Regions from separate parts of the Rhizobium sp. CRRU65 genome, predicted to be linked through region 1. Evidence: predicted binding sites of a transcription regulator. Region 1 holds the regulator's gene; each other region holds the start of a gene.
The links. Region 1 encodes PhoB, which activates phosphate uptake and scavenging genes when phosphate is short. Its sites were predicted from a motif close to TGTCATNNANCTGTCAT; they were not measured.
Positions count from the first base shown of each region.

Region 2: a site for PhoB is predicted at 2,823-2,839, ahead of ACM5SV_RS25840 (UDP-2,3-diacylglucosamine diphosphatase). Genes of this name have one in related genera too.
Region 3: a site for PhoB is predicted at 5,424-5,440, ahead of ACM5SV_RS20380 (YdcH family protein). Genes of this name have one in related genera too.
Region 4: a site for PhoB is predicted at 3,205-3,221, ahead of ACM5SV_RS07230 (DUF1868 domain-containing protein). Genes of this name have one in related genera too.

Region 1 covers NZ_JBLYZH010000031.1:15,179-23,056, reverse strand. Annotated here, with positions in the region: gene ACM5SV_RS35810 (aspartate aminotransferase family protein) at 1-595, opposite strand, end outside; gene ACM5SV_RS35805 (GcrA family cell cycle regulator) at 1,016-1,549, shown strand; gene phoB (phosphate regulon transcriptional regulator PhoB) at 1,792-2,475, opposite strand; gene phoU (phosphate signaling complex protein PhoU) at 2,610-3,323, opposite strand; gene pstB (phosphate ABC transporter ATP-binding protein PstB) at 3,368-4,183, opposite strand; gene pstA (phosphate ABC transporter permease PstA) at 4,200-5,522, opposite strand; gene pstC (phosphate ABC transporter permease subunit PstC) at 5,519-7,000, opposite strand; gene ACM5SV_RS35775 (substrate-binding domain-containing protein) at 7,171-7,878, opposite strand, start outside.
Region 2 covers NZ_JBLYZH010000014.1:170,990-178,867, reverse strand. Annotated here, with positions in the region: gene dgcA (N-acetyl-D-Glu racemase DgcA) at 1-611, shown strand, start outside; gene ACM5SV_RS25845 (MFS transporter) at 563-1,783, opposite strand; gene ACM5SV_RS25840 (UDP-2,3-diacylglucosamine diphosphatase) at 1,949-2,761, opposite strand; gene ACM5SV_RS25835 (histidine phosphatase family protein) at 3,004-3,753, shown strand; gene ACM5SV_RS25830 (efflux RND transporter permease subunit) at 3,819-6,971, opposite strand; gene ACM5SV_RS25825 (efflux RND transporter periplasmic adaptor subunit) at 6,977-7,878, opposite strand, start outside.
Region 3 covers NZ_JBLYZH010000010.1:29,414-37,291, forward strand. Annotated here, with positions in the region: gene ACM5SV_RS20355 (chemotaxis protein) at 135-1,877, shown strand; gene ACM5SV_RS20360 (tetratricopeptide repeat protein) at 1,893-2,975, opposite strand; gene ACM5SV_RS20365 (thiamine phosphate synthase) at 2,986-3,639, opposite strand; gene ACM5SV_RS20370 (sulfite exporter TauE/SafE family protein) at 3,747-4,511, shown strand; gene ACM5SV_RS20375 (ArsR/SmtB family transcription factor) at 4,678-4,938, shown strand; gene ACM5SV_RS20380 (YdcH family protein) at 5,145-5,318, opposite strand; gene ACM5SV_RS20385 (YdcH family protein) at 5,547-5,750, shown strand; gene purE (5-(carboxyamino)imidazole ribonucleotide mutase) at 5,769-6,263, shown strand; gene ACM5SV_RS20395 (5-(carboxyamino)imidazole ribonucleotide synthase) at 6,260-7,336, shown strand; gene ykgO (type B 50S ribosomal protein L36) at 7,500-7,625, shown strand; gene ACM5SV_RS20405 (hypothetical protein) at 7,738-7,878, shown strand, end outside.
Region 4 covers NZ_JBLYZH010000003.1:192,653-200,530, reverse strand. Annotated here, with positions in the region: gene ACM5SV_RS07255 (acetyl-CoA C-acetyltransferase) at 1-71, opposite strand, end outside; gene phaR (polyhydroxyalkanoate synthesis repressor PhaR) at 310-882, shown strand; gene ACM5SV_RS07245 (hypothetical protein) at 877-1,284, opposite strand; gene rpmF (50S ribosomal protein L32) at 1,430-1,615, opposite strand; gene ACM5SV_RS07235 (glutathione S-transferase family protein) at 1,771-2,418, opposite strand; gene ACM5SV_RS07230 (DUF1868 domain-containing protein) at 2,432-3,154, opposite strand; gene mtgA (monofunctional biosynthetic peptidoglycan transglycosylase) at 3,301-4,038, opposite strand; gene ACM5SV_RS07220 (polyprenyl synthetase family protein) at 4,174-5,088, shown strand; gene hisC (histidinol-phosphate transaminase) at 5,098-6,159, opposite strand; gene ispG (flavodoxin-dependent (E)-4-hydroxy-3-methylbut-2-enyl-diphosphate synthase) at 6,176-7,426, opposite strand; gene ACM5SV_RS07205 (MFS transporter) at 7,626-7,878, opposite strand, start outside.

The DNA of each region.
Region 1 (7,878 bases):
TGAACTCAGGCGTGGCAGGACGGACGCCGCCCTCGCCCTGCACCGGCTCGATGAGGATGCCAGCCGTGGCATCGGTGATCGCGGCGCGGACCGCTTCGATGTCGCCGAAAGCCACCTGATCGAAACCCGGCGCCTTGGGGCCGAAACCTTCGAGATATTTTTCCTGGCCACCGGCGGCGATCGTCGCCAGCGTCCGTCCGTGGAAGGCGCCTTCGAAGGTGATGATATGGAAGCGCTCGGGATGGCCCTTGGAAAACTGGTAGCGGCGCGCCGTCTTGATCGCGCATTCGAGCGCCTCGGCGCCCGAATTGGTGAAGAACACCTTGTCGGCGAAGGTAGCGTCCGTCAGCCGTTTTGCCAGACGCTCCTGGCCGGGGATCTCATAGATGTTCGACAGGTGCCAGACCTTGTCTGCCTGCTCCTTCAGTGCGCCGACCACATGCGGATTGCTGTGGCCGACGGAGGTGACGGCGACGCCGGCGCCGAAATCGAGATATCGCTCGCCAGTTTCGGTGATCAGCCATACGCCCTCGCCTCGCTCGAACCGCAGCGGGGCACGAGAATAGGTGTCATAAAGCGGCGCGGCTTCAGCCATGGCGCGATCTCCATCAAAGTTGCCGGGCAATGACTCCGGCTAAGGAAACCAGGCCCGAAAAATCAAAAATGCCGCCTTGCGGCGGCGAGTGGCACTATTTCCTTTTCGCGCTGCAATGTCAACAAAACGGCGCCCTTAGCGTATGCAGCACAGGTGTACAGCGGCATTTTCAGTCTTCAACAGGCATTATTGCAGAAATGCCACGCAGGGACAGCAAGTTGGGGAAAACTACGAATTCGATTCATCCGGATTCATGCGACTCTTGTCACGGAGTCAGGCTCACACTAGGTTAAAGATCAATTACTAGACTGCATGCGGCGGAACTAGTCACCAAAATTGATCAAGCGTTTCTTGTTTCGGAGCTCCCGGGACAACGGTGAGGGATTCTGCCATCACCAACGCAAAAGGTGGAGACAGGGCATGAACTGGACAGACGAGCGGGTCGAGAAACTCAAGAAGCTTTGGGCCGAAGGACTGAGCGCGAGCCAGATCGCGGCACAACTTGGCGGTGTCAGCCGAAACGCGGTCATCGGTAAAGTGCACCGGCTGTGCCTTCCCGGCCGTGCCAAGGCCGGCGGCACCAACACCGCGGCGCGAACGCCGAAGCGCAATACATCGGCGCCGCGCGCGCCGAACTTCGCCTCTCGCATCACCACCCGCACCGTCACCCGCCAGCAGGGCGCGACGATGCTGAAGGAAGAGATCGAGATCGAAACGATCGAGGAAATGGAATACGTGCCGAGAGGCAATGTGGTGGTGCCGATTTCCCGCCGCCTCGGCCTGACGGAACTGACCGAACGCACCTGCAAGTGGCCGGTCGGCGATCCGCTGAAGGATGACTTCCATTTCTGCGGCTGCGAGTCCCCCGACAATTCGCCCTATTGCGGTTATCACCAGAAGCTTGCCTACCAGCCGGTGAATGAACGCCGCCGGGCAGCGGCGCGGGCCAGCTGAACGGGCTGACCATCGTTAGAATGCAGAAAACGGGCCGAGTGGCCCGTTTTTTTATGCGCGGATGGAAGCTCAGGTTTCCCTCCGTCATGCTCGGCCTTGTGCCGAGCATCTGATCACCTCAACTACTTGAGGGAAAAAACTTTATTTTCAAATACTTCATTTGGCGTGCGCAGATCCTCGGCACAAGGCCGAGGATGACGTCGCGGGTTTTGCCAGGGCTCAGCAGGCTCAGATGAAAGCCCTCAGGCTTCCATCGAATAACCGGCGCCGCGGACGGTGCGGATGACGTCCTGCATGTTGGAGAAATTCAGCGCCTTGCGCAGGCGGCCGACATGGACGTCGACGGTGCGCTCGTCGACATAGATATCGTGGCCCCAGACACCATCCAACAGCTGTGAGCGGGAGAAGACCCGGCCCGGCGACGACATCAGGAATTCCAGCAGGCGGAATTCGGTGGGGCCGAGGCGGACTTCGCGGGTCTTGCGATGGACGCGATGGGTCTCACGGTCGAGCTCGATGTCACCGCATTTCAGCACCGTCGACAGCACCTCGGGACGGGCGCGACGCAGCATCGCCTTGACGCGGGCAACGAGTTCGGGGGTCGAAAAGGGCTTGACGACATAATCGTCGGCGCCCGTCGACAATCCGCGGACACGCTCGCTCTCTTCGCCGCGCGCCGTCAGCATGATGATCGGCAGACGCTCGGTCTCCGGCCGCATGCGCAGGCGCCGGCAGAGCTCGATGCCGGAGACGCCGGGCAGCATCCAATCAAGGATGAGAAGATCGGGCGTGCGCTCCTGAAGCCGCATTTCGGCTTCGTCGCCACGAAGGATGGTATCGACCTCGAAGCCTTCCGCTTCGAGATTGTAGCGAAGAAGCACGCTGAGGGCTTCCTCGTCTTCAACAACTGCAACTCTCGGGATCATGCGTGTCGGTCTCCTCGCGCATGATCCTTAAACCAGGGTGATTTAAGCAATGCATCCTGCGCAAATTTAAAAATTGGCTGCGACCTCTTTGCGCGCCCGGACGGGCGCGCACGCAAGCGGCGGGGTGTGGGCAGTTATTCGGTGACCGCGCCGACGGTGTTGGCGCTGTCGTCCTTCGGCCGATCGCCTTCCGGCTGCGCGCCTGTCGTCATGTAATAGATCGTCTCGGCGATGTTGGTGGCGTGGTCGCCGATGCGCTCGATGTTCTTGGCGCAGAAGAGAAGATGCGTGCAGCTGGTGATGTTGCGCGGATCTTCCATCATGTAGGTCAGGAGCTCGCGGAACAGCGAGGTGTACATCGCGTCGATCTCGTTGTCGCGTTCGCGGATCGCATTCGCCTTGTCGGCGGAACGATTGGTGTAGACGTCGAGCACTTCCTTGAGCTGGACGAGCGCCAGCTCGGACAGATGCTCGAGGCCGCGGGCGAGCTTGCGGGGAACGCCGGTGCTTTGGACGGCGATGACGCGCTTGGCAGTGTTCTTGCCGAGGTCGCCGACGCGTTCGAGATCGGCGGCGATGCGGATCGAACCCATGATTTCGCGCAGGTCCGCGGCCATCGGCTGGCGGCGGGCGATGGTGACGATCGCCTTGTCGCCGATTTCGCGTTCGGCGTGATCGAGGATCACATCGTCGGAGATGACCTTCTGCGCCAGCGCGGTATCGCCGTTGACGAGCGCCCGTACGGCTTCGGCGACCATCTGCTCGGCCAGGCCGCCCATTTCGGAAATCCGCCTGGACAGGAACTTCAGATCATCATCATAGGCAGAATAAATATGTGTCGATGCCATGGGGCTTTATCCTCGAATAACGGAAAGGCTTGGTGACGCCAAAATCAGCCGAAGCGACCCATGATATAGTCCTGGGTGCGCGGATCGTCGGGATTGGTGAACATCTTGTCGGTGTCGTTCTCCTCGACGAGATTGCCGAGGTGGAACATGGCGGTGCGCTGCGAAACACGCGCGGCCTGCTGCATGGAATGGGTGACGATGACGATCGTGTAGTTCTCGCGCAGCTCGTGGATCAGCTCCTCGACCTTGGCGGTGGCGATCGGGTCGAGCGCCGAGCAGGGCTCGTCCATCAGGATGACTTCCGGGCTGACGGCGACGGCACGGGCAATGCAGAGGCGCTGCTGCTGACCGCCCGACAGGCCGGTGCCGGATTCGTGCACGCGGTCCTTGACCTCGTTCCAGAGACCGGCGCGCTGCAGGCTGGTCTCGACGATCTGGTCGAGATCGGCCTTCGACTTGGCAAGGCCATGGATGCGCGGGCCATAGGAGACGTTTTCATAGATCGTCTTCGGGAACGGGTTCGGCTTCTGGAAGACCATGCCGACGCGGGCACGAAGTTCGACGACGTCGATATCGGGATCATAGATATCGTCGGTATCCAGCGTGATCTTGCCGGTGACGCGGCAGCCGTCGATCGTGTCGTTCATGCGGTTGAGGCTACGCAGGAAGGTCGACTTGCCGCAGCCGGACGGGCCGATCAGGGCGGTTACGGTGTTTTCGCGGATGTTCAGGTTCACATCGAATAGCGCGCGCTTTTCGCCGTAGTAAACCGAGACATCCTTTCCGATCATCTTATACGGGACGTTGCTCATCTTGTGATCCAGCGCCTTTTCAACTGCAGCTTCCGTCAACATGTTCATGATCTTGTAACTCCGTTTACCAGCGGCGCTCGAAGCGACGACGCAAGAGGATGGCGCCCATGTTCATGACGATCAGGAACAGGAGCAGGACGATGATGGCACCCGAAGTACGCTCAACGAAGGCACGTTCGGCCTCGTTGGCCCACATATAGACCTGTACGGGCAGAGCCGTCGAGGGATCGAGCGGTGTCGTCGGCGCGTTGGCGACGAAGGCGACCATGCCGATCAGAAGCAGCGGCGCGGTTTCGCCGAGCGCATGCGCCAGGCCGATGATCGTGCCGGTGAGGATGCCGGGCATGGCGAGCGGCAGAACATGGTGGAACACCATCTGCATCTTCGAAGCGCCGAGGCCGAGGGCCGCGGCGCGGATCGACGGCGGCACGGCGCGAAGGGCGGCGCGCGTCGCGATGATGATCGTCGGCAGGGTCATCAGCGTCAGCACCAGGCCGCCGACCAGCGAGGCCGAGCGCGGCAGGCCGATGAAGTTGATGAAGACGGAAAGACCGAGCAGACCGTAGACGATCGAGGGGACCGCAGCGAGGTTGTTGATGTTGACCTCGATCAGGTCCGTCAGCTTGTTCTTCGGTGCGAACTCCTCGAGATAGATCGAGGCGGCGACGCCGATCGGCAGAGCAAGCACGAGGACGATCAGCATCAGGTAGAGCGAGCCGATCAGGGCGACGCCCAGGCCCGCGGCCTCCGGACGGCTGGAATTGCCGTTGACGAAGAGGCCGGTATTGAACTGCTTGTGGAGAGCGCCGCTCGCCTTCAACTCGTTCATCCAGCCGACCTGCTTGTCGTTGACCTTGCGGTTCTTCTCATCGACCGACAGATCGATCTGGCCCTTGTTGGCGCTGTCGACATTGGCGTCGGCAAGCACCGTGACATTGACCGTCTTGCCGATGATGGACGGATCGGCGACGACCATGTCGCGCAGCTGGACCGGCGCACCCTTGGAGAGCATGGCGGATGCATCGCGCACATCGGGACGGCTCGCGGCATTGACGTTCAGCTGCTTGACGATCGCGTCGCGCAGGAGAACCGGATAATTGGCGGCGATCAACACCGAAGGGTCGGTCGCACGCTTGTTGTTCGGGTCGATCGTCTTCTCGGAGAATTCGATCGGCAGGGTGATCGCCGTCTGCTGGAAGGCGGTATAGCCCTTGCCGATCACCGTCCACAGCAGGATGAACAGGAAGACGAGACCGAAGGTGATGGCGGCGATGCCATAGGCCTGGAACCGGCGCTCGGCGGCATAGCGGCGCTTGATGCCGATATCGCGGCGCACCGGCGCCTTGGAAACGGTGACGCCTGATGTGGGAGAAACAATATCCGTCATTCGTACTGCTCCCGGTATTTGCGCACGATGTAGAGCGCATAGATATTGAGGCAAAGCGTGATGCAGAACAGGGTGATGCCAAGGGCGAAGGCAACCAGCGTCTGCGGCGAGGTGAACTCAAGGTCGCCGGTCAGCTGGTTGACGATCTTGACGGTCACCGTCGTCATCGGCTCGAAGGGGTTGATCTGGATGCGGGCGGCGACACCGGCGGCCAGCACGACGATCATGGTTTCGCCGATGGCGCGCGAGGCGGTCATCAGCAAGGCGCCGACAATGCCGGGAAGAGCGGCCGGCAAAACCACTTTCTTGATGGTTTCGGAGCGTGTGGCACCAAGACCGAGCGAACCGTCACGCAAGGTCCGCGGCACGGCGGTGATGATGTCGTCCGACAGCGAGGAGACGTAAGGGATCAGCATGATGCCCATGACGATGCCGGCCGTCAGAACGCTCTGCGCCTGGATGAAGTTGCTGTAGTTGCCGGACAGAAGGCCGCTGATCTGGGCAGAGAAATCGCGCAGGAACGGGCCGACGGTGACGAGCGCGAAGAAGCCGTAGACGATCGTCGGAATGCCGGCGAGCACTTCGAGGAGCGGTTTGGCGACGCCGCGCAGCTTCGGCGAGGCGTATTCGGCCATGTAGATGGCGGCAAAGAGGCCGACCGGCACGGCGACCAGCATGGCGACCAGACCGATATAGATCGTGCCGAGCAGCAGCGGGATCAAGCCGAACTGGCCGAAGGACGAGCTGCCGGCGCCGGCAAAGCGTGGATCCCAGACGGTGCCGAAGAAGAAGTCCATGGCGGGAACGGCCGCAAAGAAGCGGGCGGCTTCCGACAGCATGGAGAAGACGATGCCGATCGTCGTCAGGATGGCGATCGAGGAGGCAAGCAGCAGGCCCCAGAGCATGACGCGCTCGACCCGGTTGCGGGCGCGGAAGCGCGGAGCGATGGAACGCAGCGCATAGAAGGCGCCGGCAACGGCGAGAGCGAAGACGATCGCCGTCATGGCGATGCGGCTCGTCATGCTCATCGCGTTGAGCTTTTTGGCGGCGTCGAGCATGTAAGGCAGCGGCTGGCTGGCAAGCGGCACGCCCTTTTCGAGGAGCTTGGCCTGCAGGGCAGCCGGATCGTTGGCGACCGCGGCAGTTTCATCCGAGGTCAGCATCGTCATGCCGCGGGCAACCGTCGCCACCGTCGAATAGCCGAGATCCTGCTCGACTGCGGCTTGCGCTTTGATGTCGTCGGGGAAAGCACCGCGAACCGAGGACTGGATGATGCCGGGGCTGATGGAGAGCCAGAGGCAGAGGACGAGCAGGGCGGGAAGAACTGCCCAGATCGCCGCATAGGCGCCGTAATAGACCGGCCGTGAATGCAATGCGGAGGATCGGCCTCCGGCAAGCGCCGTGGCACGACTGCACGCGACCAGATAGGCGGCGGCACCGATCACCACAAGGCACAAAAGTATGATGGATGTGCTCATTCGTTACGTCCCCAGGCCCATAGCCCCCAAAAAGCCCGGCAGCTTCATCAGCCTGCCTTCAGCTTCCAATCATGGAGAAGGAATTCCAACCCTGCAGCTCCAGAACCGCTGGCGCGCAGGGACATAAGCAACGCCGGCGCGGGCCAAGAAGGACCGCGCCGGCAAAATGATTACATGGACTTGCCTGCTTCGACGTCCTTGCGGATTGCGTCGCGCTCTGCGTCCGGAGCGGCAACGAGGCCGTATTCGACGAGCGGGCTGTCGGGGCCGATCATCTGGTCGGATACGAAGAAGTTGACGTATTCCTTCAGGCCCGGAACAGCGCCGAGATGTGCCTTCTTGACGTAGAAGAACAGCGGGCGGGAAACCGGGTAGGTGCCGTTGGCGATCGTTTCGGTGGACGGAACGATACCGCTCATGCTCGCAACTTTGAGCTTGTCGGCATTGTTTTCATAGAAGGAAAGGCCGAATACGCCGACGCCGGTCTTATTGGCGGCGATGCGTGCGAGGGTTTCCGGATAGTCGCCGTCGATGTCAACGGCAACGCCGTCCTTGCGGACTGCGACGCAGGCCTTGCCCTGGGCAGCCTTGTCGGCGATTTCCTTGGCGATGACGTCAGTTGCGCCCGAAGCCTTGCAGCCGGCGGCGAGAACGTTCTGTTCGAAAACTTCGCGGGTGCCGTGCTTTTCGCCCGGGATGTAGGCAGCGATATCAACAGCCGGAAGCTTCGGGTTGACTTCCGACCACTTCTTGTAAGGGTTGGCGACGAGCTTGCCGTCGACGACGACCTGGGCTGCGAGGGCCTTGTAGATGTCGGCAGGAACGTAGGCGACGTCAGGGTTGGAAGCGTCGGTTGCGAAGACGATGCCGTCGTAGCC
Region 2 (7,878 bases), on a different contig from region 1:
CCATCTCGCTCGGTGAACCGGAGGTGATGGCCGCCCAGGCGCGCGAACATGCCGGCCGCGCCCTGCTGAAGGTCAAGGTCGGCACCGGCGACGATGAAAGCCGCATCCGCGCCGTCCGCGCCGCCGCGCCCGATGCCGCCATCATTCTCGACGCCAATGAGGGCTGGCCGGAGGCCGTGTTGGAGCGTCATCTCCATATCGCCGCGGAAGCAGGCATCGCCCTCGTCGAGCAGCCGCTGCCGGCTGGCCGCGATGGGCTGCTCGCCGAAATCCGCCGCCCGCTCCTCGTCTGCGCCGATGAGAGTGTCCACCACACCGGCGATCTCGCAAGCCTTGCCGACCGCTACGACGCGATCAACATCAAGCTCGACAAGACCGGCGGCCTGACGGAGGCGCTGTCGATGAAGGCCGAGGCCGAACGGCTCGGATTCAGTATCATGATCGGCTGCATGGTCGGCACCTCGCTTGCCATGGCGCCCGCCGTTCTCCTCGCCCAGAATGCCGATTTCGTCGATCTCGACGGTCCGCTGCTGCTTGCCCGCGACCGCGATCCCGGCCTGCGCTACGCCGCTTCGCTGGTCTTTCCGCCGGAAAGCACCCTTTGGGGCTGAAGGTAATAGGCGAAGATGACGAGGCCGAGGCCGGAAAACGCGACCAGCGCCATGACGTAATAGCTGACGACGCCGAGCCAGGCATAGAGATAACCCGACGCCAGGGTCATCAGCGCCATCGCCATGCCGACATAGAAGAAATAGGCGCCCTGTGCCGAAGATTCCTGCGTCTCCTGCACCGTCGCCATGATCCGTCGCTGCACGCCGGTATGCACGAAGGCATAGGTGAAGCCGTGGAAACATTGCAGCAGGAAGAAACCGGCAAAACCGGTATTCATCGGAAACAGGATCCAGCGGCAGACGCTGATGGCGCAGCCGAAGCGGATCAGCGTCCAGGCATCGAAGCGACGGTTGAGACGCTTCGACAGGAAGAACACCGTCACTTCCGAGGCGACGCCGGCGCTCCAGAGCAGGCCGACCTCAGTGCCGGAGAAGCCGAGCTGATGCCAGTAGATCGAGGAAAAAGCGTTCAGCACCGCATGGCTCGATTGCTGGATGGCGACGCCGATCAGAAGCAGCAGCAGGTGTGGCTCGCGCAGGCCACTGCCGGTAGCGGCTGGAATGTTGATCGGCTGGCCGCGCCGTCGCGTTGGCCCGATGCGCGGACAGAAGATCGCCATGACCACGGTCATGATAAAGCCGAACACCATGACATCGAGCACCATTCCGCCGCCCCACCGGCTGATCATCTGGCCACCGACCAGCGTCGAGACGATGAAGGAGATGGAGCCCCACACGCGCATCGACCCGTAATCGAGCCCCCAGCGGCGCACGCCCGAAATGACGATCGATTCGACGACGGGCACATAGGGTGCGAAGGTGGCGCCCTGCAGCGCATAGACGATCGTCACCGGCCAGAAGGTCGTCGTCCAGAACAACGCGACCGCCGTCAGCAACGACAGGCCGCCCGACCAGAGCAGCACGTCGGCGCGCTCCTTCAATCGATCGGCGATCATGGCGACGACAGGCGCCACCAGCACGCGAACCACCATGGGTATGGCAAGGATGATGCCGATCTCATGATCGCTGAAGCTATGGGTTGCGAGCCAGACGGGAAAGAACGGCAGGACGATGCCGTTGACGAGCAGCGGCGCACAATAGGAAAGCGCACTGAGAAGCCGGAAGCGCGGCGGCGCTCCCTCACCCGTCGGGGAATTTTGAGCGGGAATCATGGGTGGACCTGAAGGAAACTGGACGTTGTCCTAACACACCACCCTGGAGGCGACTATTGCGAGAAATAGCCGTTCTGAAACGTTTTAGAAAATAAATAGGGCCTGTCGCCTGACGGTAACGGCTAAATTCGTGGGAGCGCAGGCGCGGATGCGCCGGCGCCAAAATCAGGCGGCTTGCGGGGCCAGTTCGCCCTCGTCATGCATTTCGATAGCGGCAAGCGCCGGCACGCTGCTGGCGAGCGCCCGCCAGGTGATCAGTTCGAACGTGCCATCCTCGTGCTCGGCGACAGCCGTGCAGCTTTCCACCCAATCGCCGGTGTTGATGTAGCGGATACCGTCCATGTCCTGGATGATGGCATGATGGATATGTCCGCAGATCACCCCATCGGCGCCGTTTTTGCGGGCTTCCTCGGCCACGACGCGCTCAAATTCGCCGATAAAGTTGACAGCATGCTTGACCTGCAGCTTCGCCCAGGCCGAGAACGACCAGTAGGGCATGCCGAGTCGGCGGCGCACCGCCGCCAGGATGATGTTGATGCGGATTGCCGTGTCATAGGCCCAGTCGCCGAGATAGGCGAGCAGTCGGGCGTTGCGGACGACGACGTCGAACTCGTCGCCATGCAGGATCAGATATTTTCTGCCGTCGGCGCCGTCATGCATCATACGCTCGACGACCTCGATGCCGCCGAAATGCATGCCCGGGAAGGCGCGCAGGAATTCGTCGTGATTGCCGGGAATATAAACGACGCGCGTACCCTTGCGCGCCTTGCGCAACAGTTTCTGGACGACGTCGTTGCAGACCTGCGGCCAGTACCAGCTGCGCTTCAGGCGCCAGCCGTCGACGATGTCGCCGACGAGCACGATCGTATCGGCTTCGTGGTGGCGCAGGAAATCCAAGAGGAAGTCGGCCTTCGCGGCCTTCGAGCCGAGATGGACATCGGAAATGAAGAGCGTGCGGAAATGTCTGGGTTCCATCATGTCTTTCACGAGCTACCGCTCATGTCCCATCTTTCATCTAGCCTTCCAAAACCAGACTCGTGTTTCAGGAAGATGACAAGCTGGGGAAAAGCCCTGCAAACCTGTTCATTCCGCGCGGGTAGTAGTCCCGTCGCCACGCGGGCAGTATGCCCGTCGCCGCCAGGTCCCGCGACAAGGTTGCCCTGTTCATTCAGGGCGTTCATGATGGCGCCGATTCCATATCCGACAATGCGGGATGGCTGATGCGTCTCTTTCTCGTTCGCCACGGCGAATCCCTCGGCAACATCAACGAACAGGCCTACCGCCAATTCGGCGATCACAACGTGCCGCTGACGCAGTGGGGCCATCGGCAGGCTCTCGAAGCAGGCGGCGTGATCGCGTCCTATCTCAGGTCATTGCCGAGCGCGGGTTTCGGCAAGCTGCATATCTGGTATTCGCCCTTTCTGAGGACCCGGCAGAGCAAAGATGCGCTGCTCGAAGCACTGCCGGAAAGTTTTGTCGGCGACATCAGGGAGGACTATCTGTTGCGCGAGCAGGATTTCGGTCTCTTCACCGAAATCTACGACCACGCCGAACAGAAGCAGAAGTTTCCCGACGAGTTCGAAAAATGGGCGAGGCTGCGCAGTAACAGCGGCAAGTTCTACGCACGGCCGCCGGATGGCGAAAGCCGGGCGGATGTGGCCCAGCGGGTGCGCCTGTTCCTGCAGACCGTCATGCACGGTGCCGAAAATGGCGACCACAACGTCGTGATCGTCGGTCATGGCGTCACCAACCGGGCGGTCGAAATGAATTTTCTGCACCGCCCCGTCGAGTGGTTCGAGCGCTCCGACAATCCCGGAAACGCCGATATCACGCTGATCGAGGGGACGCGCTCGCAAGGATACGAGTCGATCCTGCTGCATCAGGCGGCCGATCGGCAGCCGGGACAGGAAGGCGAACTGCGCGATGCCTATGGCGCCGACGTGACGATCACGCCGAAGCCGACTGCATAATTCCTTAAATCGGAACGGCGCAAAGCTGTGGTGGGTTGCGCAAGGCAAACCGCCAACTCTTCACCTCAGCTCGGCGACGTTACCGGCGCGGGCTCCTGCCCGGCCGGCGTCTCCTCATTCACAGTCTCCGGCCGCTTCGTCCTCAAGAGACGCAGCACGAAGACGAAGAAGACGGGAACGAAGAAGATCGCCAGCACCGTCGCCGAGATCATGCCGCCAAGCACGCCCGTGCCGATGGCATTCTGGCTGGCCGCACTTGGCCCGGTGGCGATCGCCAGCGGCATCACGCCCAAAGTGAAGGCTAGCGAGGTCATGATGATCGGTCGGAAGCGCAGACGGGCGCCTTCGATCGCGGCATCCATCAGCGATTTGCCCTCGGCAAACCCGTCCTTGGCGAATTCGACGATCAGGATGGCGTTCTTCGCCGACAGCCCAATGATCGCGATCAGGCCGACCTTGAAGTAGATGTCGTTGGACATGTCGCGGCTCATCACCGCAAGCACGCAGCCGATGACGCCGAGCGGCACGACCAACATCACCGACAACGGGATGGACCAGCTTTCGTAAAGCCCCGACAGCAGCAGGAAGACGAAGAGAATGCTGAGGCCGAACAGGAACGGCGCCTGCGATCCCGATCTCAGCTCCTCCAGCGACTGGCCGGTCCATTCGAAGCCGAAACCGTCGGGAAGTTCCGAGGCCAGTTGCTCCATTTCGGTAATCGCCGCCCCCGATGAATATCCCGGCGCCGGAGCGCCGGAAATACGCACGGAAGGGTAGCCGTTATAACCAACGATCTGCGCCGGTCCCTTCTGCCATTCGGCGACGGCGAAGGACGACAGCGGCACCATGCCGCCGCTCGCATTGCGGACATTGAGCTTCATCAGGTCTTCCGCCTGAAGTCTGCTCTTGTCCTGCGCCTGCACGATGACGCGCTGCATGCGGCCCGAATTCGGGAAGTCGTTGACATAGCTCGAGCCGAGATTGGCGGTGATCGTGCTGTTGATGTCGGCGAAGGCAACGCCGAAGGTATTTGCCTTTTCGCGATCGATGACCAGCACAAGCTGGGCCGAGTCAGGCATGCCTTCCGGGCGGATACCTGCGATGATGGGGTTCTGCGATGCCTTGCCGATCAGCATTCCCGCCGCCTCGGTCAGTGCCGCCTGGCCTTTCGCGCCGCGATCCTGGAGGCGGAAGGTAAAGCCGTTGGTCGTGCCGAAACCTTCGATCGGCGGCGGCGACAGCGCGAAGGATGTGGCGTCCTTCAGCCCAAACAGCTGCATGTTGGCGCGGTTAGAGATCTCCTGTACCGAATTGCCGGCGCCGCGTTCGGCCCAGTCCTTGAGTGTGACGAACACCAGGGCGGCATTCGGTCCCTGCCCCGAGAAGCTGAAGCCCTGGATCGCGACGACGTTGGCAACGGCCGGCTCCTTCTTGAAGATCGCTTCGATGCTTTCAAGCGAGGCCACCGTGCGGTTGCGGCTCGCCTCCGGCGGTCCCTGCACGTCGACGATCAGGAAGCCCTGATCCTCATCCGGCACGAAGCTGCTCGGCAGGTTGACGAAGAGATAGCCAAGGCCGACGAGCAGCGCGACATAAACGGCCATGACCCGCCAGGGGCGCTTGGCCAGTCCCTCGACTGTGCGGGCATAGCGCCCGGTCAGCCGGTCGAAGTTGCGGTTGAACCAGCCGGCGATGCCCTTCTTCTCGTGATGGCCCTTGATCGGTTTCAGGAAAGTGGCGCAGAGCGCCGGCGTCAGCGACAGCGCCAGGAAGGCGGAAAACAGGATTGAAACAACCATGGTCAGGCTGAACTGGCGATAGATGATGCCGGTTGAACCCGGGAAGAACGCCATCGGCACGAAGACGCAGGAGAGAACCAGGGTAATCCCGAGGATCGCACCGGTGATCTGCCGCATCGCCTTCTTGGTCGCTTCCTTCGGTGACAGCCCTTCTACCGCCATCAGCCGCTCGACGTTTTCCACCACCACGATGGCGTCGTCGACGAGAATGCCGATGGCAAGCACCATCGCAAACATCGTCAGCACGTTGATCGAGAAGCCGGCGGCATACATGACAGCCAGCGTCCCGAGCAGCGCGACGGGCACGACGAGCGTCGGAATGATCGTGTAGCGGAAGCTCTGCAGGAAAATGAGCATGACGACGAAGACAAGTGCAACGGCTTCTGCGAGCGTATGCGCCACCTTCTCGATCGATGCCGAGACGAACGGGCTGGTATCATAGGGAACGGAATATTCGACGCCATCAGGGAAGAAGCGTGAGAGCTCCTCCATCTTGGCCTTGACCAGGTTGGAGGTATTGACGGCATTTCCTGTCGACGACAGCTGGATGGCGATGGCAGCACTCGGCTGCCCGTTCAAGCGGGTGGAAAAGCTGTAGCTCTCGCTGCCCTCTTCGATGCGCGCGACATCACGCAGCCTGACATTCGATCCGTCGGCGTTGGCGCGCAGCACGATGTCTCCGAACTCCTTGATGTCGGTCAGTTGCCCCTTGACCAGCACCGTCGCCGTCAGGTCTTGCGAGATCGGATTGGGTGCTGCGCCGATCTGGCCCGCCGCGACCTGGGCGTTCTGCGCCGAGATCGCCGCGCTGATGTCGGATGCTGTGAGGTTCAGGCCGACCATCTTGTCGGGATCGATCCAGATGCGCATCGCCCTCTGCGACGCAAATAGCTGGGCGCGGCCGACACCCTCGAGACGGCGCAGCTCGCCGATGACGTTTCGGTTGAGATAGTCGCCGAGCGCCACCTCGTCGGTCTTCCCGTCCGTCGATGTCAGCGAGATGAACATCAGGAAGCCCGACGACGCCTCCTCGACCGTGATGCCCTGATCCTTGACGGATTGCGGCAGCCGCGGTTCGACGCGGCGAATGGCATTCTGAACGTCGACGGAGGCCTGGTCGATATCGGTGCCGGCCGCAAAGGTCGCGGTGATCGTCATCGCGCCCGATGTATCCGACGTCGACTCGAAATAAGAAAGGTGCTCGACCCCGTTCAGCTCTTCCTCGATTTGGCGGGTGACGCCCTGATAGATATCCTGGGGCGAAGCGCCGGGATAGCTGGTGGTGATGCTGAGCTGCGGCGGCGCGACCTTGGGATATTGGGCGACCGGCAGGAACGGCAGCGCGATCAGGCCAGCGATGGAGATGAAGATCGCAAAGACCCAGGCTAGGATCGGGCGATCGATAAAGAAACGTGCCATCGACCTTACTCCGGCTTCTTGGCGTCACCGGACGCGAGCTGGCCATCCCGCCACTCTTCCGGCGCGACCTTTGCGCCCGGCTGCAGCTTTTGGCTGCCGTCGACAACGAGACGCTCACCTGATGACAGACCGCTTTCGACCACCCATTCATTGCCGAAGGATTGACCGAGCTCCACGTCCCGCGGCTGTGCCACGTCTCCCTCCTGGACGACGTAGACTTGCGCCTTGCCATCGGCCGTGCGGATGACGGCGCGTTGCGGGATAAGGATTGCCTTCTCCCGGACGGCCTGTTCGATGCGCACCCTGATGTAAAGACCGGGCAGCAGGTCGCCCTTCGGATTGGGGAATTCACCGCGGAGGGTGACTTGGCCCGTCGTCGCATCGACGCTGGCGCTGCTGAAGAGCAGCTTCCCGGCTTCGCCATAGACGGTGCCGTCGTCGAAGACGAGCTTGATGTCGGCCTTGCCTGGTTCGGTCGATGTGAGGCTGCCGTTCTCGACCGCCCGCTTCAACGCCAGCAGGTCTCCGGAGGATTGCATAAAGTCGGCATAAACGGGGTCGATCTGCTGGATCATCGCCAGCGCGTCGCCTCCATCGGCCGTCACCAGCGCGCCTTCCGTCACCAGCGCGCCGCCGATGATGCCTGATATCGGTGCGCGGACTTCGGTATAGCCGAGATTGATCTTCGCTTCGTCGAGTGCGGCCTGCGCCAGCGCGACATCGGCATCGGCCTGGGCAAGGGCGACGGCCGCCGCATCGTATTCGATACCGCTTGCGACATCGCGGTCGCGGAGCGACTTCTGCCGGTCCAGCTGCTGGCGGGCATTCAGCTGCGTCGCCCTGGCGCGCTCGAGGCTTGCCTCGGCGCTTGCCACACGCACCCGAAAAAGCGCCGGATCGATCCGGT
Region 3 (7,878 bases), on a different contig from region 1:
AGGCTTTCCCCGACAGGCCATCAACATCTTTCGTTAATCACAACGCTGGCGAGTCCGGCGCGTTTACCGGACGTTTCCATCCTGCCCGTAAAAATAGAGTTCGAATTGCCTGGATTTTAAGAAAAGGTATAAAAGTGGCACACGCTCTGGTATCGCCGAACGCTGCAGCCTACTCATCAGGACGGGACATAAGCCAGACCCTGGAATCTGCTCGTAGCCAGGTCGAGGAACGTTTCCTCGAAGGCGGCACCGTGCTGCTCTCGGTGATGGATGTGCTCAACCGTCTGTTGAACTCGCTCGAGAGCGTCACCACGACGCTCGACAACAAGGAGGCGAGCGACACCAGCGCCGATCTCCGCGCCACGGTGGAGAGCCTGATGGCGCTGCCCGTCACCGAGGAAAACCGGCAGCAGGCGCTCGTCTCGCTGGCGCATACCGGCAGGGAACTGCGCAAGCACGTCGCCGACATGCAGGAGACGATGCGTTATCTCAGAACCTTCGCGGTGACCGTGAAGATTACCGGTGCCGGCCTTGCCGAATTCGCCGGCTTCGCCCAGGAGATCCTGGAGCGCATCTATTCCGGTACCGATGAGGTCAACCGTTTTGCCACGCATCTCGACAGTCTCGACAAGGAGGTCAAGCTCGCCGCCTCCTTTGGCGCCAGCGTTTCGAAGGGCTATGCCGATACCGTTCCTGCCGTCGCCGGAGCCCTGCGCGATGATGCCGCCAAGATCGCCGGCCATCGCAAGGATCTCGGCGTCATCGCCCGCGAGGTCGGCGCGATTGCCCGCGCCGTCCAGAGCAAGGTCGCCTCGACCCTGTCTGCCCTGCAGATCGGCGATATCACCCGCCAGCGCATCGAGCATGTGCAGGCCACTTTTTCGCTGCTTGAAGATTTCTTTGCCGGTGAGGATGGCGCCAGACTCGACGCCGGCGCGCGCCAGCGCCTCCAGAACGTCATTCACCATCTGACGGCGGCGCAGATGAGCGACATGTGTGCAAATTTCCAGCGAGATTCCGAGAACGTCGTCAAGACGATCGCAAGTTTCGATCACGACATGCGGGAGATTCTCAAGCTGCGCGATCAGATGAGCGGTCAGAGCGGCGAGGCCGGCGGCAACTTCATGCGCGCGCTGGAATCCAGCGTTTCGGCCGCCCATGAAATCGTCAAGCAGGTCGATACGGCAAGCCGCCAGGCCGACCAGGTGAGCCAGTCGACGATCGGTACCGCGGCCAAACTCTCCGAAGCGATCGGCAACATCCGCGCCGTCAAGACTGACATTCACTATATGGCTTTGAATACCAACCTGCGCTGCAGCCGACTCGGCGAGGAAGGCAGGTCGATCAACGTCGTCACCGCCGAGCTGCGCATCTTCGCCGGCAAGCTCGACGATTCCGCCGACGCCATCGTCAACGGCCTGCCGGCGCTCGAAGCTGCGGCCGGGCGCGTCGCCCCCGCCACGGATGCCGGAGCCGGCAATCTCGGAGAAAGCCTGACCTCGGCCGTCGGCAACATCCGCTCTGCAGCCAACGTGATGGAAAACGAGCTGAAGGTGCTCGCCGAGAACGGTCGCGAGGTCGCCACCAAGATCAGCCTGCTGATCGGCAAGCTCGATTTCCAGCATAATCTGGGCGAAGTCCTTGCCGGCTGCGCCGATCTGCTCGAAGGCGTCGCCGGCACCGATGTCGCCGATATCTCCGATCTCGCTGAGACGATCGCGCCGCTCGACCGCAAGATCTTCAAGCACTATACGATGGTCCAGGAGCGCAGCATTCATCGCGGCATCATTCCGGCAAGCGAAGACAGCACCTCCGCTCCCGCCGAAAACGTCAAAGCCGAAAACGATGAAGACCTCTTCGCCGACGCGCTTTTCTAAATTAGAATACGGCCGCTATCGCCGTCGGAATTTGTTGGCGGCATCGATCGCCGCCTTTTGCTGATTGTCCTCGATGCCGAGATAGAAATCCTCGAGCGCCGGATCGGCGAGCCCGGCCCGGCGCGACAGCACGTACCACTTCGCCGCCTCGATCGGATTGGGCGCCGTGCCGATCGCGTTGATATAGAGATGGGCGAGCTTGTTCTGCGCGGCGACATTGCCGCCATTGGCGGCAAGTTTCAGCCATTCGAAGCCCTTGACGTAATCCTTCGGCCCGCCGACGCCGTTGACGAGCCAGATGCCGAGATCGAGCTGGGCCGTGTCGAAACCGGCGCGCGCCGCGCGTGCCATCCACTCGCGGGCGAGCTTCGTCTTTTCTTCCGGCAGGTCCTTCAGCGTCGCATAGATCTGCGCCACGGCATATTGCGAATCGGCAATGCCCTGCTCGGCCGATTTCTCGTAGAACGGCAGCGCGAGCTTCAGTCCCTTCTCGCCGGGATTGTCGGCGATGAGAAGCTGCGCCCAGTTGAATTCCGCCGAAGGATTGCCGGCCTCGGCCGCCTTGTGCATGTAGTCGTCGGCCTTGACCTTGTCACGCGGCACGCCCTCGCCTTCCATCAGGATCAGTGCATATTTGAACATCGCCGCCCCGTCGCCGCCTTCGGCCGCCTTGCCGTACCAGAAGGCGGCGTTCTTGACGTCCTTCTTGACGCCGAGGCCCTGCGAGAGGATTTCGCCGATCAGTGTCTGCGCCGCCGGATCGCCGAGCTGGGCGCGCGGCAGCGCCTTGTCCATTGCCGTCAGGTAATAACCGCGCTGGAAGGCGCCGTAGGCCTCGTCGATCGGCCCCTTGTAATCCTTCTCCGGCGGCAGGTCCGGCAGGTTCGCGCCCATGCGGTCGAATACGCCGACACCATCGGAGGGTTGCACGCCCGGGCTGGAAGGCCGGTCGGTGCGGAAGGTCGTAGCCGGCCCCGTGCCCGGCTGGCTGATGACGCTGTCCGGCGCCTGCGCCAAGGCAACATTCGGCCCGGCCGCAACGAGGGCGGCCATGCTGGCAAGGATATATTTCAAAAGGCGGGCGGGCGGGATCGGCATGAGCGCGATTTCAATCCTCAAACCGTGGCGCTTTTTCGTCAAGCAACGCATTGATTTCGGCAACGACAGACGGCGCCCGGGCAGGCTCGGCGAAGACCGCCAGCCGCAGCGCCACAAACTCCGCTCCGGTTTCGGCGACGGCGAGCGCCGAGGCCGGATCGGTGCCGCCCATGACGATGCAGGGAATCTCGATCATCGAGGCCCACCATTCGCCGAGCGCAAGGTTCTTCGGATGCGCCTCCGGCTTGATATCGCCGTCGAGCTTGCCGAAGAAGATATAGTCCGGCCTGACTTCGCCGATCTCCAGCGCATGGTGCCGGTCGGCCGCGTTGCCGCCGCCGACGATCAGCTTCGGCGCATGTTTGTCGATCGCTTCCGAAAGCGCCTCTGCATTGCTGGAAAGGTGCAGGCCATCGGCCTTTGCCCGGCCTGCGACACGGCTGTCGCCTGATATCAGCGCGGCTGCTCCAGCATCCTGGATCAATGGCACCAGCTTTTCCGCATGTTTCTGGAAGGTGCCGTCGTCGAGCCCGTATTGCGGCACGATCACCGAGGCGACATCGCCGCCCTTCAGCGCGTCGGCGACGATCTTTGCCTGTTCATCTGCATCGGCGATATCGGGCACGATGAGCACAAGGCGGCAGCGGTTTTCCGGTTCGGTCATGGGGTCTTTCCGTTTCCTGCGAATTCCCCTTCGAAATGAGGGATCCGCACTCGTTTTGTGTGAGTAGTTCCGTTAGACGAGGCTGGCAAGAGGAGGACGTCGAAAGCATGCCGCAGGATCTGTCATTCTACTACGCCGCCGTGCCCGCCGTTCTGCTGGTGGGCCTCGCAAAGGGCGGCATGGGCGACGCTTTGTCGCTGATCGGCCTGCCCTTTCTCGCCCTCGTCGTCTCGCCCGTCGAGGCAGCGGCCATCCTGCTGCCGATCCTGGTCTTCATGGACATGATCTCGCTCGTCATCTGGCGCAAACATGGCGACTGGGCGACGCTGAAAATCATGCTGCCGGGCGCGATCTTCGGTATCGCGCTGGGCTGGGCGACCTCGGCGCTGGTTCCGGGCAACATGCTGCGCATCGTCATCGGCGCGGTGACCATCCTCTTCTGCCTGCGCTATTTCTGGAACAGTTTCGGCCCGGGCGCCGGCAAGGTGATCCCGCCGCGCGGCCAGCGGCCGGTGGCCGCCGGCCTCTGGGGGACATTTTCCGGTTACGGCAGCTTCGTCGCTCATGCCGGCGGTGCGCCCTTCCAGATCTATGCCCTGCCGCTCAAATTGCAGCCGCGCGAATATACCGGCACCAGCGTGCGCTTCTTCGCAATCCTCAACGCCATCAAGCTGATCCCCTATTTCGCGCTCGGCCAGCTCGACACCCAGAACCTTGCGACCTCCGCGACGCTTCTGCCCTTCGCCCCGCTCGCCACCATCGCCGGCGCCTGGTGCGTGCGCCGGATGAGGCCACAGATCTTCTATCCCTTCATGTATGCGATGGCGCTGATCGCCGCCTTCCTGATCGTGGGCGAGGGCCTTGGCTGGTAGAAGCCATACAGCGCCGCACATCTTTCGAGAGGCGCAAAGGACGCTGTGGCACTTTGAACGGCTGCATAATTCCTGAAATCAACTCCGATTTTAGGAATTATGCAGTGACACGCTGCAATGCACAATTTCCTTGCTGGCGCGGCCGGTTTGACGTAGCGTTCCCGCCATGTCGAACACGGACCCCTTCTCTGCGATTGCCGATCCGAACCGGCGGTTTCTGCTGGAGGAATTGCGTCGCGCGCCACGGACCGTCAATGAGCTCGCCGAAGGCCTGCCGATCAGCCGTCCTGCTGTTTCGCAGCACCTGAAGGCGCTTCTCGACAGCAATCTCGTCTCCGTGACCTCGGAAGGCACCAAACGTATCTACGCGGTCAACAACCGCGGCTTCGACAAGCTCAATTTGTGGCTGGATCAGTTCTGGGCCTGATGCATGTTCCCATGCGATCTGGGAATACGATGTGAATCATAAGAACGCGATGTGAGACGTGGCGGACCCAAAAGCGCCAGCCACGATGCCGGATGCATCGGGCTGGCGCAAATCTGGTGTCAAATCACCGGTTCTTGCTGATTTTTGGTGGAATGGATGGATTTACCTTGTTGCGCAAGATGATCGTCCGGCGATCCTTGGGAAGATTAGTGGACGGATGACTTAAGACGCTGAATCTCGTCCTTGATGCGCAACTTGCGACGCTTGCAATCGGCAAGTGCCGTATCGGAAATAGAGGGAGATGTTCTGAGCGCGTGCAACTCCTCCTCGAGAGCGACATGCTTTTTCTGGAGTGACTCAAGATGAGCTTGAACAGTCATATGACCCTTCCTTCCTCTTACCCTCCCCGGCCAACATCGTCGGGGATCAAGGTGTCAACGGGCGGGACTGTGACACATTTTTGAAGGCTTGTCGAAGGCCAAAAGATGAAGACTGGATGGCAATTTCATGATCAAGACTAACTAGCCGTTACCTGTATTTGATGATAGGAGCTTGCGGAAATCATCGGCAGATCGGACAAGGTCCAGGGACGATAACGGGGAATGTATATGGCCGATCAGGAACAGGCGGAAATCAGGCTCATAGTGGCGCGCTTGCGCCAGGAGCACGAGGATTTCGACGCCGCGATCAACGCCATGATCCAGACCGGATGCGACGCTCTGCGGATCCAGCGCATGAAAAAGAAGAAGCTCGTCATCAAGGACAGGCTCTCCAGGCTGGAAGATCAGATCATCCCTGACATCATCGCCTGAGAGGGAATAGCAGCAACGATGACAGACAGACCACCCGTCGCCATCATCATGGGCAGCCAGTCCGACTGGGAGACCATGAAAAACGCCGCCGACACGCTGGAGGCGCTGGAAATTCCCTATGACGCGCGCATCATTTCGGCGCACCGTACAGTCGACCGGCTGGTCAATTTCGCCAAGGGCGCACGCGCGGAGGGCTTCAAGGTCATCATCGCCGGCGCCGGCGGCGCTGCCCATCTGCCGGGCATGACCGCCTCGCTGACACCGCTGCCAGTTTTCGGCGTGCCGGTCCAGTCGAAAGCCCTGTCCGGCCAGGACAGCCTCCTTTCCATCGTACAGATGCCGGCCGGTATTCCGGTCGGCACGCTCGCCATCGGCAAGGCTGGTGCGGTCAACGCCGCCCTTCTCGCTGCCGCCGTACTTGCCCTTTCCGACGAAGAAATTGCCGACCGGCTCGACGAATGGCGCGCGCGCCAGAGTGATGCCGTCGCCGAATACCCGATGGACGACCTATGACGGCAACAACGATCGGCATTATCGGCGGCGGCCAGCTCGGCCGCATGCTGGCGATTGCCGCCGCCAGGTTGAATTTTCGCACGGTCATCCTCGAGCCGCAGGCGGACTGCCCGGCCGCCCAGCTCGCCAACCGGCAGATTACCGCTGCCTATGACGATCCGGCGGCACTCGCCGAACTCGCCGATATCTGCGATGTCGTCACCTACGAATTCGAAAACGTGCCTGTCGCAGCCGCCGAAAAGCTCTCGGCGAGCGTGTCGGTCTATCCGCCGCCGAAGGCGCTGGAAGCCGCCCAGGACCGTCTCGTCGAAAAACGCTTTCTCAACGGCTGCGGCATAACCACTGCACGCTTCCATGCGATCGACAGCCAGGCCGATCTCGAAACGGCGCTGAAGGATTTCGGCGGCCAGGGCGTGCTGAAGACCCGCCGTCTCGGTTATGACGGCAAGGGCCAGAAGGTTTTCCGCTCGGCCGCAGACAGCCCGGATGGCACCTATGCAGCACTTGGCGGCGTGCCGCTCATTCTCGAAAGCTTCGTCGCCTTCGAGCGTGAAGTCTCGATCATCGCCGCCCGCGCCACCGACGGTACGGTCGTCTGCTTCGATCCCGCCGAGAATGTCCACCGCAACGGCATCCTCCACACCTCGACGGTTCCCGCCGCGATCTCGGCGCCGACGGCGGACGCCGCGCGGAAATCGGCCGAGAAAATCCTTGCCGCATTGAACTATGTCGGCGTCATCGGCATCGAATTCTTTGTGCTTGCCGATGGCGGTCTGATCGCCAACGAGATGGCGCCGCGCGTCCACAACTCCGGTCACTGGACGGAAGCCGCCTGCGTCGTCAGCCAGTTCGAGCAGCATATCCGCGCCGTCACCGGCCTGCCGCTTGGCAATGCCGAGCGACATTCCGACTGCGTCATGCAGAACCTGATCGGCGACGATATCCTTGCCGTTCCCGACTGGCTGCGGCGCCCCGACACGCTGGTTCATCTCTACGGCAAGACCGAGTGGCGCCCCGGCCGCAAGATGGGTCATGTCACCACCGTGACGCCGAAATCGCCGGTTTGGACCTGAGAAAACACCTCTGCGCCTTGGGAAAAACACCTTCATGTGGTTGACACGGAAAAGGTGACGGGGTATCTGCTCCCCCACCTAAACAGCGCGCCCGATGGCGCGCTTTTGATTGTTAAAGATACGGGCGAATGTGAATTCCCCATAGAGATCGCGGATCAAAAAAATGAAGATTAAGAATTCGCTCAAGTCGCTCAAGGCTCGTCACCGTGACAACCGTCTGGTTCGCCGCAAGGGCCGCATGTACATCATCAACAAGCTGAACCCGCGCTTCAAGGCTCGTCAGGGCTGATTTCGCGCGTCCGGATCGCCCTGCCGCGTGCGCTTGCGCCGGCAGATATATCCGGTGGGTCGCTGCGGTGATCACGTCAAATTTGTTTGATCTTCGGCGCTGGCGGGCTAATATGTCCGCCATGCGCTTTTTTGCTTTGACATCAGCGGCGCTGCCGCTCGCCCTCATTCTCCTTACCCCCTCCTTTCCGGCCGCCGCCGCGGAAAAGTCGGCTGCCGTCGCGAAAAAGGACGTCATCGTCGAGCAGGCGGAT
Region 4 (7,878 bases), on a different contig from region 1:
GCGAAAGCACCGTTGAAGGCGCCGACTGCTGTTCGCCCTGCACTGGCGATGACGATGGATGGATTGCTCATGGGGACGCTCCTCGTTTTCGTCTCACTTACATAAGTGGAAACTGGCAAAGCTTGGAGCACAAGTCAAACGCGAAGACCGGCCGCCGTCATTTTTCGGCAAAGCCTGTCAAAGCCCGATTCATCTGCTCTGTTAAAGGTTTGCCGCATCGCACAAAGAGATTGTCACCGGCCTTCTTTTGCGTTTACAGTCTCAAGTGGAGGAATATCCATAAATCAGACGGGGGTTCAGGAGACTGATATGGCGAAGCATGAGGGTCAGATCGTTATCAAGAAATACGCCAATCGCCGCCTATACAACACAGGCACCAGCACCTACGTGACGCTGGAAGACCTGGCGGAGATGGTGAAGAAGGGCGAAGAATTTAACGTACAAGATGCAAAAAGCGGAGATGACATCACCCATTCGGTGCTGACCCAGATCATCTTCGAACAGGAATCGAAGACCGGCAACACATTGCTTCCGATCTCCTTCCTGCGCCAGCTCATTACCTATTACGGCGATCAGATGCAGATGGTCGTGCCGAGCTTTCTCGAACATTCGATGCGCTCCTTCACGGAACAACAGGTCCAGATGCGCGAGCAAGTAAACCGCGCCTTCGGCGAAACGCCGCTCGGCAAGAACCTGCAGTTGCCGATGCAGATGGTCGAGGACCATGTTCGCCGCAACACCGAGCTGTTTCAGCAGGCGATGCAGATGTTCTCGCCCTTCATGACGCCGCCTGCCAAGGAAAGCCGCAAGGCCGAGGCCAAGGATATCGACGAGCTGAAGGAACAGCTCCGCGCCCTTCAGAACAAACTCGACAACCTATAGTCCGATCGAGACATCCCGCCCGGCGCTTCGGATCGACACGGCAAAACCGCCGATGACATCGATCAGAGCGATCGTCATCAAAATGAAGAAGACCTGCGTCGCAGCATCCCGGACGAGCAGAAACTCGACCAGGAAAGCGATGAACACCAGCATTGACAGCATGTGGTTGACGAGATTGCCGGGACCGGTTCTGGTCGCTTTGAGGATTTCGAAGAACAGCACGACAAGTGCGATGACGATAAAAAGGTCGCCGAGCGCCATGCTCCAGATCGCGCCCGAGATCATCGACAGCACGATGATATCATGTTGCAGTGCTGGAATGCCGCCATTGCCCATCAGGCCCAGCATCGCAAGATTGTAAAGAACAAACGGGATAATCATCAGGGGCATGGCGGCTATCATCAGCAATCTCCCAGTGCATCATGGGACAATACTGCCGCAAACCCTTGCCCCACCGCAAGTCATTGCAAATATTATATTGTCGAAATGCAAAAGGCCGGCGTGACGCCGGCCTTGAAACTTCGATCGGACAAGCCGGATCGGGAAATTATGCGCTTTCCTTCGGCGTCAGAACCTGGCGTCCGCGATACATACCGGTCTTCAGATCGATATGATGCGGGCGGCGCAGTTCGCCGGAATTCTTGTCTTCGACGTAGGTCGGAGCCTTCAGGGCGTCTGCCGAACGGCGCATACCGCGCTTGGACGGGCTTGTTTTTCTCTTCGGTACAGCCATTTCTCTTACTCCACTTGCGGGCAAAACATTCCCACGGCCACACGGGCGGCCGAAACGGACATGTCGCGATTTCGGAATTTGGCGCGCTTATACATGCAAGGGGTGACCTTGACCAGTCCCCATGCGTATTTTTTGCAAAGCCAATGATTCCAGGCTCAGACTTCGTCTTCCGGCACGATCCAAGGCTCAGCGCGGGCCGCCTCTTCCCATTTCCGCCAGGCCGGATGCGCCTTCATGGTCTCCATATAGGCCAGCGTATCATTTTGGCTGACGAGATCATAGATTTCGAACCGGTTGACGACAGGCGCAAACATCGCATCCGCCCCGCTGAACGCGCCAAACAGAAACGGTCCGCCGGATTGCTGCAGGAGGTCGCGCCAGATCGTCTCGATGCGGCTGATATCGGCGTCGACACCATCCGGCAACGCGATCTTGCCCTTCGGCCGGCGGATATTCATCGGGCAGGCACCGCGCAGCGCCCGGAAGCCCGAAAGCATTTCCATCGAAACCGAACGGGCGAGCGCCCGCTCGGCGCGATCCCTCGGCAGAAGGCCGGCGTCCGGATAAAGCTCAGCGACATATTCGATGATCGCCAGCGATTCCCAGATCTTCAATGCACCTTGCTGCAGAAGTGGTACTCGCCCGGTCGGTGAGACCGCCTTTATATCGGGATTGCCACCAGGATAGTCGAAGGGGATCAGGACTTCCTCGAAATCGACGCCGGCGCCCGTCAGCGCCATCCACGGCCGGAACGACCAGGAAGAATAGTTCTTGTTGGCGATGTAGAGCGTCGGTCTATCCATGGGCTTCTCCCGTTCATGCCTCGAAATCGAAGATCAACAATTCGTGGAAATGGTTCATGTCCTCGAACACGCAGAATGCCGGCGGGGTCAGCTCGAAAACAGGGGCCTTGCGGCGGACATCGTCGGCGACGTTGTCGAGCATTGCCTGCCAGCGCGGCAAGGCTTCGTCTTCCAACCGTTCGATCGCATAGGCGAAGGTCATGTGGAACTTATAGTCCTCATGGTTCGGCTGGCGATAGCCCAGAAGCTCGGCCAGCGCATTGCGCCAGGCGCGCATGACCTTGCGGTCTCTCTCCGTCGCCCCGTCGACGAGCAGGCCCGACGGGCGAGCTTCGACGATGGCGACCTTGAAGGGATCGGCCATCGAGAAACCTTCGAGCAGGGCCGCCATCAGCGCTATCATGTCGTCGATCGGCGTATCGAGAGGTAGATCGCCCGGCCAGCAATCCTGGCGGCGCCTGGTCTCGATGACACCTTCGAAAAGTGTCATGTGAATGCTTGATATCGGCGTGAAGAGGAACTGCGGGGCTTCGGGCATCGCCAGATATTTCTCACGCGCCTCGATCAGCACCGCCTGCGTTTGCGAACCCTTCTCGATATGGCAAACGATGGTGTTGCCGGCTTCCGGCAGAAAGCCGCCGACCTTGCGATAACGGCTGCCGAGATGGGCGGGCGGGGTTGGATTGTGCCTCTTCGAATAAAAGAGAAGCTCGGGCGAAAATGTCGTGATGGTCATGGGCGACTCGGGGGCTCTGGTTGGACTGCATTCGCCCATATGGCAGAACCAAGAATGCCAGATGACACTTGCCACGTCTCGAGCACGATACCGAAAAGTGTGAGCGGTTTTCGGACGAGATCCTGTTCTAACGATAAGTTCTGATCTCAATCATAGATGCACCTGATGTAATCGCCCGAACCTTGTGCGCGTCTCTCGATCACGCCGGCGAGCCGGCGAAGACCTCGTCCGGGCTTGCCGGCATTGCGGTCGATGGGGTTCGGCAGCGAGACGGCCAGCAGCGATGCCTGGCGCCGCGTCAGCTTCGAGGCCGGCACCTTGAAATGATGCTGGGCCGCCGCCTCGATGCCGTAGATGCCGGGACCCCATTCGGCGATATTGAGATAGATTTCCATCAGCCGCCGTTTCGACAGGACAAAATCCGTGCTCACCGCGAGCGGAAGTTCCAGCGCCTTGCGCACGAAGGAGCGGCCGTTCCAGAGGAAGAGGTTTTTCGCCGTCTGCATCGGAATGGTGCTGCCGCCACGTGTCGCCTGACCTTTCAGCGTATCCTCGACCAGCATGCGCATTTCCGCCCAGTCGACACCGCCGTGAAAGCAATATTGCCCGTCCTCCGACATCATCACCGACTGCACCACAACCGGGGCAATGTTATCAAGCGACACCCATTGCCTGTCGTAACCCCGCAGCAGCACGAGATCGCGCAGCATCAGCGTCGAGACGGGATGAATGAAAGGCAGCAGATAGAAAAAGATCAGCGCATAGGGAAGAATCAGCAAGACCAGCACGGCCAGAATAATGCGTTTCAACACACGCCCGTCTCCGAACCATCGCCGACGAGCCGGCATGTCGACGCTGTCCTCTCTCTCCGGCGCTATATCCAATGTCCCCAGTCCGATTTCGCTCCTGTCGTTCTCATAACGCCTGCGCAGAGCTTATGCCAGAGTGCGCGGCGAATCTTGCTGCCGCCATCGACAATTCCGTTGCAAGCCCGGGGGCGCTCATGCCAAACAGCGCCCATGGACGCGAACCGGGACACTTTCGAGACGAGGCTGAAGAACAACGCCCGCGACATCGAGGCGCTGCTCGACGCATTGCTTTCACCGAGTGCCCTTTCCGATGAAATCGCCAGGCCCGAGACGCTGCGCGATGCCATGCATTATGCCGTGCTGAACGGCGGCAAGCGGCTGCGCCCGTTTCTCGTCGTCGAAAGTGCAGCCCTGCTCGGCGGCGACGCCGAGGCGGCACTTCGCGTCGGCGCCGCCCTCGAATGCGTCCACTGCTATTCCCTCGTGCATGACGATCTGCCGGCCATGGACGATGACGACCTGCGCCGCGGCAAACCAACGGTACATATCAAGTTCGACGAAGCGACGGCGATCCTCGCCGGCGACAGCCTGCTGACCTACGCCTTCGACATCATCGCCGCGCCGGAAACGACCCTTGCCGATACGAGCAAGGCATCGCTGGTGCTGGCCCTTGCCCGCGCAGCCGGTCTCGGCGGCATGGCCGGCGGCCAGGCGCTCGACCTCGCGGCGGAAAAGCAGGCCCCCGACGAGGCCGGCATCATCCGCCTGCAGGCGATGAAAACAGGCGCGCTGATCCGCTTCGCCTGTGAAGCCGGCGCCGTCATCGCGGCAAGCCGGCCGGAGGATCGCCGTCGCCTGCGCGCCTTCGGCGAAAAGATCGGCCTTGCCTTCCAACTGGCCGACGACATTCTCGACCTGACCTCGGATGCGGCGACCATGGGCAAGGCGACCGGCAAGGATGCGGCCCGCGGCAAGGGAACGCTTGTGGCCCTGCGCGGCATGGAATGGGCCGAAGCCCAGCTCCGCGAGCATGTCCGCGATGCAGAGGCGTTGCTTGCCCCCTACGGCCCCCGTGCCTCGACCCTCATTGCTGCGGCGCATTTCATCGCCGACCGGAAGAGCTGAAGCGGCAGGTCAGGCTGTCAGTATCTCCTTGAGGGCGGAAACCAGACGGGCACACTCCTCGCCCGTGCCGATGCTGATCCGCAGGAAGTCCGAAATACGCGGTTTGGCGAAATGCCGGACGAGAATGCCGCGCTCCCGCAGAGCGGCTTGAAGCGCTGCCCCGGAACGGCTTTGGTGCCTCGCGAAAACGAAGTTCGCCTGGGACGGCAAGACCTCGAAACCCAAAACTTCAAGTTCAGAGTCGAGGCTTTCGCGGCTGGCGATGATGTTCCTCCGGCATGTCTCAAACCACGCCTCGTCCTTGATCGCCGCCGTCGCGGCAAGCTGCGCCAGACGATCGAGCGGATAGGAATTGAAACTGTCCTTGACCCGCTCCAGCGCCTCAATCAGCGGCCGCTGCCCCAGCGCGAAGCCGATGCGCAGACCGGCAAGCGAACGGGACTTCGACAGGGTCTGGATCACCAGTAGGTTGGGATAGGTTGAAACGAGCCCGGCAGCGCTCTCGCCGCCGAAATCGATATAGGCCTCGTCTATGACAACGACCGCATCCGGATGGGCGGCAAGAAGTGCTTCGATACTGGCAAGTGGCAAGCCGATGCCGGTCGGCGCATTCGGATTGGGGATGATGATCGCGCCGCAGGGCCTGTCGTAATCTTCCAGCCCGATCCGAAACCCATCGTCAACAGGCACCTCGATCGCTTCGACGCCGTATAGCAGGCTATAGGTCGAATAGAAGGCGTAGGTCACATCGGGGTAGAGAAGCGGCCGCTCGTGTTTCAGCAGCGCCTGGAACGCATGCGCGAGAACCTCGTCGGAGCCGTTGCCGACGAATATTTCTTCTGCGGTCAGGCCGAAATGGGCCGCGATCGTCTCGCGCAATTCCGCAGCAGTCGGATCGGGATAGAGCCGCAGACGATCGTCCGCCGCATCCCGGATCGCCTCAAGCGCCTTCGGGGACGGACCGTAAGGGCTCTCGTTGGTATTGAGCTTGACCATGTTCGCGATACGGGGCTGCTCGCCCGCGACATAGGGCCGAAGCTTACTGACGATAGGCGACCAGTACCGGCTCATCCGAACTTGCGGGCGCTCATTCCGCCGCCGTCCGCTGGCCGAAACGCTTCTCGATATAGTCGACAACCAGCGCCTCGAAATCGGCGGCGATATTGGCACCGCGCAGAGTCAGCGCCTTCCGGCCGTCGATGAAGACGGGGGCGGCCGGCGTTTCGCCAGTGCCCGGAAGCGAAATGCCGATATCGGCATGTTTGCTTTCGCCCGGCCCGTTGACGATGCAGCCCATGACGGCGACGTTCAGCGCCTCGACCCCAGGATATTTCTCGCGCCAGACAGGCATGTTCTTGCGGATGTCGTTCTGGATATTCTGGGCAAGTTCCTGGAACACCGTCGACGTCGTGCGTCCACAGCCCGGACAGGCCGCAACGACGGGTATGAACTGGCGAAAGCCCATGACCTGCAGGATTTCCTGCGCCACCTGGACTTCGCGCGTGCGGTCGCCGTTCGGCTCCGGCGTCAGCGACACGCGGATCGTATCGCCGATGCCGTGCTGCAGCACGAAGCCCATCGCCGCAGAGGAGGCGACGATGCCCTTGGTGCCCATGCCGGCTTCGGTCAGGCCGAGATGCAGCGCATGATTGGAGCGTTCGGCAAGCATGGAATTGACGGCGATCAGGTCCTGCACCTGGCTGACCTTGGCCGACAGGATGATGCGGTTGCGCGGCAGGCCGATCTCTTCGGCACGGGCTGCCGACAGCAGCGCCGACTGCACGATCGCCTCGCGCGTCACCTGCCGGGCCGAAAGCGGCGATCCGGCTTCGGCGTTCCGGTCCATCAGCGCCGTCAGCAGATCCTGATCGAGCGAGCCCCAGTTGACGCCGATGCGCACCGGCTTGTCATAGCGGATCGCCATCTCGATGATCTCGGCGAACTGCTTGTCCTTCTTGTCCTTGAAGCCGACATTGCCGGGGTTGATGCGGTATTTCGCCAGCGCTTCGGCGCAATCCGGATGATCGGCGAGCAGCTTGTGGCCGATATAGTGGAAGTCGCCGATCAAAGGCACGTCCATGCCGAGGCGCAGAAGCCGCTCGCGGATCTTCGGCACGGCGGCTGCACTCTCGTCGCGGTCGACGGTAATGCGCACCAGTTCCGAGCCCGCCCGGTGGAGAGCGGCGACCTGCGCGACGGTGGAATCGATATCGGCCGTATCGGTGTTCGTCATGGACTGCACGACGACCGGCGCCCCGCCGCCGACGATGACGCCGCCGACATCGACGGCAACGGAAGCGCGGCGCGGTTTCGGATCAAAATCGGCGGCTGACAACATGGAGAGTTCTTGCACCCCTAAAGCATGTCGCGCAAAAGTGTGCAGCGGTTTTGCGATAACGACATGCGAAAAATAAAAACCTAAAGCGTGAGGAGCAAATCTGAAAGATTGCGACGCGCTTTAGAAACGGTGCTTTTCAGGTGGATCAAGGCCGGCTGCTTGTCAACCGCCCCTGATATCACTTTTGTTGGGAGGCGGCTCAGTGACCGCCTCCGGAGGTCTCATCGGCATAATGGGCCAGGTTGGAGAGCAGCAGAACGACGATGAGCAGCACCGGCAGCGCCATGAAAACGACGGCAAAACCGATATGCTCGGCGACGAAGCCGATCAACGATGGCGCAACCAGCATGCCGGAATAGCCCATGGTCGTGACCACCGAGATGCCGATGCCGGGCTTGAGTCCGGGAATATTGCCCGCCGCCGAGAAAGCGATCGGCACCATGTTGGAAATG